Regions from separate parts of the Pseudoalteromonas sp. MMG006 genome, predicted to be linked through region 1. Evidence: predicted binding sites of a transcription regulator. Region 1 holds the regulator's gene; the other holds the start of a gene.
The links. Region 1 encodes FliA, which starts transcription of late flagellar genes. Its sites were predicted from a motif close to CTAAAGNTNNNNNNNNNNNNGCCGATA; they were not measured.

Region 1 (3,110 bases):
GGTGGCAAAGGTGGAGTAGGGAAGACAAATGTTTCTCTGAATACTGCTATTGCATTAGGGCAGCAAGGTAATCGAGTCTTAGTACTTGATGCAGATTTAGGCTTAGCAAATTGTGATGTGATGCTTGGTTTGCGCGTTGAGCGTAATTTGTCACATGTTTTATCTGGTGAATGTGAGCTGGATGAGATTTTAGTTGAAGGGCCAGCTGGCATAAAAATTGTACCCGCTACGTCGGGCTCGCAAAGCATGGTTGAACTATCACCATCAGAACATGCTGGCTTAATACGTGCTTTCAGTGAACTTAACACTGAGTTTGATATTTTAATTGTAGATACTGCCGCCGGTATCTCTGACATGGTACTAAGCTTTTCTCGTGCGGCCCAAGATGTCATGGTTGTAGTTTGTGATGAACCAACATCAATAACGGACGCATACGCATTAATTAAAGTTTTAAGCCGTGAGCATGGTGTTTATAAATTTAAAATTGTTGCAAATATGGTCCGCAGTATGCGAGAAGGCCAGGAGTTATTTGCAAAATTATCTAAAGTTACAGATCGTTTTTTAGATATATCAATGGAATTGGTTGCAACTGTTCCATATGATGAAAATATGCGTAAATCGACGCGTCGTCAAAAAGTAATTGTAGAGCTTTTCCCGAATTCGCCAGCAGCCCTTGCATTTAAAACGTTGGCAACAAAAGCAGTAAAATGGCCAATACCAAACCAACCATCTGGGCACTTAGAGTTTTTCATTGAAAAACTAGTAAACGGCTAATTATGACAACATTGGTGAATAGAGCTATGGGATATCAAACAACACAAAACTTAAATGTGATTGTTGAAAAGCATGCATCGCTTGTAAAAAAAGTGGCATGTCATCTAATTGCTCGATTACCACCAAGTGTTCAACTTGATGACTTAATTCAATCAGGAATGATAGGTTTAATTGAAGCTTCAAAAAACTTTGATGCAGCCAAAGGAGCTAGTTTTGAAACCTTCGCAGGAATACGAATACGCGGAGCTATGCTCGATGAAATGCGCAGAGGGGATTGGGCTCCTCGCTCAGTACACCGTAAAAGCAGGCAAGTAGCTGAGGCTATCACAGAACTTGAAAACAGCTTAAACCGTGAACCAACAGATATAGAAGTTGCTGAAAAACTTGAAATTTCGTTAAATGAGTACCATCATATTTTAAACGATGTTAACGCAAGTAAAGTTTTAGGTATTGAAGACCTTGGTGTTGACGAAGATGTAATTGCTCCTACAGGGCAAGATTTATCGCTAGACAAACCTTTTAATAATGTTAAAAATGAACGGTTTAATGCATCTTTATTAAGTGCTATAAAGTCTTTACCAGAGCGTGATGCAATGGTGCTTTCTTTGTACTATAACGATGAAATGAATTTAAAAGAAATAGGGCATATACTCGATGTAAGTGAATCGCGTGTAAGTCAAATACATGGTCAGGCCATGATTAAGCTTAAAGCTAAAATCAATGACTGGATAAATTAGTAGTAAGTAAACTAAGGTTAAAACCTCACTGGAGGATGTTTTGGATAAAAACATGAAAATTCTTGTTGTTGATGATTTCTCAACGATGAGACGTATTATAAAAAATCTGTTACGTGATTTAGGCTTCACTAACGTTCAAGAGGCTGATGACGGCTCTACGGCTTTGCCTATGCTACAAAATCAAGTCTTTGATTTCGTAGTTACAGATTGGAATATGCCTGGTATGCAAGGTATTGACCTATTAAGAGCGATTCGTGCGGATGATAAGTTAAAACATATCCCTGTACTAATGGTGACAGCTGAAGCGAAAAAAGAACAAATAATTGCTGCAGCTCAAGCAGGCGTTAATGGTTATATAGTGAAGCCTTTTACGGCTGGAACACTAAAAACAAAATTAGAAAAAGTATTTGAACGTTTAGGTTAACGATAGGGGAGAGGTTTATGCCAGCACCTGCTGCGCCTCAAATAACTTTAGAACAAGCTCGGCAACTCGTTGTTTTTTTAGAAAACGGTGAGCAAGAGAAAGCCAATCAGCTGATCTTAGAAACTGCTTCACAAGAGCAATCTGAATTATTTGCTGAAGTTGGAAAGTTAACCCGTCAATTGCACGAAGCGCTTAAAAGCTTTGAGCTTGATACTCGTTTAACTGACTTAACTACTGATGCTATCCCTGATGCTAAAAAGCGGCTAAATTATGTTATGGAAATGACAGAAAATGCCGCGAATAAAACGATGGATGCTGTTGAGGCAAGCTTGCCTATTGCTCAGCAATTAGCAGACGAAATATCTCATATCAAACCGACTTGGGATCGCTTAATGAGTCGCGAAATAGAGTTGGGCGAATTTAAGACGCTATGCCATAGCATCGATAAGTTTATGAATAACTCTCATCATAAAACCGATGAGTTACAGAGCTTAATGACCAACGTATTAATGGCTCAAGACTATCAAGATCTAACTGGGCAAGTAATTCGTCGAGTTATTGAATTAGTTAGAGAAGTAGAAGAGAGCTTACTGCATCTTTTAACTGCTTTTGCAGCGCAAGATGACAGCCCGGCTGAAACAATAGAACAAAAAACAGAAGAACCAGTTACCGCACAAACTTTAGCAGGTCCGGAAGGCCCAATTATTGATAAAGATTCGCGTAATGATGTTGTATCTGATCAAGATGAAGTCGATGATCTTTTATCAAGTTTGGGCTTCTAAGAGGAGAGTAACTGCATGAGCTTTGAAGTCGATGAAGATATTTTACAAGACTTTTTGGTAGAGGCTGGAGAAATCCTAGAGCTTTTATCTGAACAGTTAGTTGAGCTGGAAAATAACCCAGAAGACACCGAGCTACTAAATGCTATATTTAGAGGTTTTCATACCGTAAAAGGTGGTGCAGGCTTTTTAGCAATGACAGAGCTCGTTGATGCGTGTCATGGTGCAGAAAATGTATTTGATTTACTGCGTCAGGGAGTGCGAACTGTTAACTCCGAGTTGATGGATGTTATATTACAAGCACTTGATACCATTAATGAAATGTTTGCAACGATTCAAAATAGAGACAAACCTGAACCAGCAGACCCTCAATTACTCGAAACACTTCACATACTT
Region 2 (3,110 bases), on a different contig from region 1:
TGTGGTAGTAAAATAGGTTACTTAAAAGCAACGATTGAATTTGCACTACGCCGCGATGAATTTGCCGGTGAACTCAAATCATTTATTAAAACACTAATTTAATTAGTTATTTTATTTAATACCTTAAGGCGCCTATTTGGCGCCTTTTATCTATTTATTCATTAAAATAAATACACATTAATAAGAAAGTTCAAAATCAGAAATGTTTTAGGGACATTACAGACATATTGTAATTCATGTTGTAAATTTTAAGTTAATTGGCATTAATTTTGTATTAAATAATGCTCTCAAGGAAGGAGGAATATGCAACATTGTGTTTTTATGAAACATGAAAAAGCATACTAAGAGCTAAGTTAATAGCTTAAAGCTAATAAAGTTAAACGCTTTCTTGTGAGAATGTTTAACTGAAATGTAAGTGTAAAGGCACTACTTTCAGGACAACAAATACATGCTTATACGTAAAAAAAATAACATTGGGCTAATACTTAGCTTGCTAATGCTTTTATTTGGAACAGCATGTAGTGTTGCGCCCAAAATAGAGACAAGCAACGTATCGCAAACTAACGCGCCAGACTACGTATCTATAACAGCCCTTGAGTTTGCTCAACTAAAAGATGCCGCCATGCAATGGCAACAAGCTCGAGCAGGTATTGAGCGCATCTTAAAATTAGAAAAAGAAATAACCTACCTAGTAAACCATATAGTCATTATAAATAGTAAAGCGATAGCTCAGTCTAACCAAGGCTATAGCATTAAAACAGCCCGCTCTCCACGTATTACGCAATCCCGTCTGCGACAGGTTAAGCAAAATTACAGTAATAAAAAGCAAGTCGTTACATTACGCGCGCCTAAACATGTATTTGCATTACAGGTTGCGTCTGTTGGCTCGCAAAACGGTGTAGTAAAAGCATGGAAAGAGCTAAATACTAAAGCAGCCCCATTATTTAGAGACAAAATACTGACAAATGTTGAAACCGCAAAAATAAATAATAAAATATTTTACAGGCTAAAGTTAGGCTCTTACCAAAACTTTAAAAATGCAAAAGCCGACTGTGATGTATTTAAACTGTATAAGCTCGATTGCATCGTAAGTAACTACACAGATAAGCCTATAAAACTATAGTTGAATATTTGGCTTAATTATTGCTTTGAAATTAAAGTTGTTTTTTATGGATGTCTAAAATTGAAACCTAGATTCGGAATATTACTTTTGTTATTGATGTTAGCTGCTTGTAGTAACCAGCAAGCACCGGTTTCGTCGCCTAATGAAAAGTTTGTGCTTGTAGAAGATATAAAACCTTATTTAGAGCAATGGGATAACAGTAAAGAAAAAATAGCTAGTTTAAGCGACATGGAAGAGGATTTGCTATTATTGATTCAGGCTCTTTCTGCACAAACCGATATTGATGCAGTACCCGATCCACTTAAAGGTGATGTTAAGCAGATAAAGTACGGAAGTGAAAACAAGGCTTCATTATCAGCAGAATCCACAGAAAGCAAAAGCATTATTGATTCGAAAAAAATAAGCTACACGATTCAAATTGCTAGGTATATGAGTGCGAAAAGGGCTGAAGCACAAATACAGCGTTTACAAGAGCAATACCCGCAATTAAGTACAATTTTGCACTATCAAATAAATGCACAAACTAAAAATTCAGTTACGCTTTATAATCTGGTAGCAGGGCCCGTTGAGACTCAAAAGCAAGCAGTGCAGCTGTGCATGTTTTTTTCCAAACTAGGTAACAAGTGTAGATTGACCACTTTTAAAGAAGGTTAAATTACAAAAATAGTTTACTGGCTCAGAGTATTTAATAAAAAATGTATTTTTTCTAAATATTTCATGGACTCGGCCGATACTTAATGTAACCTGACTAAGGGTTAATTAAATATATTTAAGGGATAAATTATGAACAACTTTTTTACTAAAGCAGCTTTGGTAGTATCTATAGCTACACTTTCTTTTGGTGCTGTTGCTGAAACAACTTCATTTCAAGCAGGTGTGACAGTTCAAAATGCATTTACATTGACTAATGATGCAGCTCTAGATTTTGGAACAATTCGTGCCTCAGCTGATTTAAGCGGCGCACAAACTGCTTCACTAGAATTAGCGGCAAACCCTGCTACATCTGCTATTACTACTTCAACTGATGCAACAGCGGCTGAAATCGCAATTTTAGTAGCAGGTACACCAGCCTCATTCTCTGTTTCTGGGGTGTCTCCATTTGGTACATTGACCATTACAGATCCGACTGAAACTGCAATTTCACCTGATGCAGCACCTGCGGGTACTGCAGCATTTACTTTGGGTACTCCAACGTATTATGTGTTAACTGGTGCGGCGGCTAATAGTGTAGCTACAACGACCATTCAGGTTGATTCAAATGGCGAAGCGACATTTAATGTTGGTGCAACATTAACCACAACAGCGGTTGCTGCAACTAGTGATTATATCGATGGATCATACAGTGGCACGTTTACATTAGAATTAAATTACTAATGGGCAAAGCCTGCTTTATTATAAAGTAGGCTACTTTATGAAATTAATTTTATTCATACTAGCAGCTTTCTTAACTACGGATTTATACGCCCAAGTTACAGCGCTTGAGCAATTGAATTTTGGTAAAATTGTTATTAGTGATAATCAAAGTGTTAGCTCTATAACTTTGTTACCTAGTAATACAAACACCTTAACTAACAGCATATATTTACTTGAAAAAGGCCATGCCGCCGAATTGTTGCTCGAAGGGTATCCTGCGCGTATTCAAGTAAATGTGAGTGATTTTATAAACGACCAACCTTTAAATAACATTTTCGGTGGTGCATCACTGATTTTAAATCAGCTCATATACAATGCGACCATTACAACCGATACCACAGGGACTGCGTTATTGAGAGTGGGGGGGCAATTAAGTACCTCCGGTGACGGAAATACTTATAAAGATGGCATCTTTGATACTACAATTGAAGTGACGTTAAATTATTAGACAACTAGAGATGTTGATTAAATGACAATAATAAAAATCTTTTTTATCTTAGTAAGCTTTATTTTAACTAGCTTCCATTCTTATGCAAACTTACTCATTTCTCCAACAAGAATCAATTTTGATGAG

Region 2: J8L73_RS10495 (DUF4402 domain-containing protein) is a predicted target of FliA. The motif match lies at 1,830-1,856, and genes of this name have one in related genera.

What each region holds. Positions count from the first base shown of each region.
Region 1 covers NZ_JAGJEJ010000001.1:318,575-321,684, forward strand. The annotation lists gene J8L73_RS01460 (MinD/ParA family protein) at 1-774, shown strand, start outside; gene J8L73_RS01465 (RNA polymerase sigma factor FliA) at 801-1,511, shown strand; gene cheY (chemotaxis response regulator CheY) at 1,552-1,935, shown strand; gene J8L73_RS01475 (protein phosphatase CheZ) at 1,953-2,717, shown strand; gene J8L73_RS01480 (chemotaxis protein CheA) at 2,733-3,110, shown strand, end outside.
Region 2 covers NZ_JAGJEJ010000009.1:29,455-32,564, reverse strand. The annotation lists gene galU (UTP--glucose-1-phosphate uridylyltransferase GalU) at 1-102, shown strand, start outside; gene J8L73_RS10505 (SPOR domain-containing protein) at 449-1,123, shown strand; gene J8L73_RS10500 (SPOR domain-containing protein) at 1,184-1,777, shown strand; gene J8L73_RS10495 (DUF4402 domain-containing protein) at 1,907-2,497, shown strand; gene J8L73_RS10490 (DUF4402 domain-containing protein) at 2,535-2,984, shown strand; gene J8L73_RS10485 (fimbria/pilus periplasmic chaperone) at 3,006-3,110, shown strand, end outside.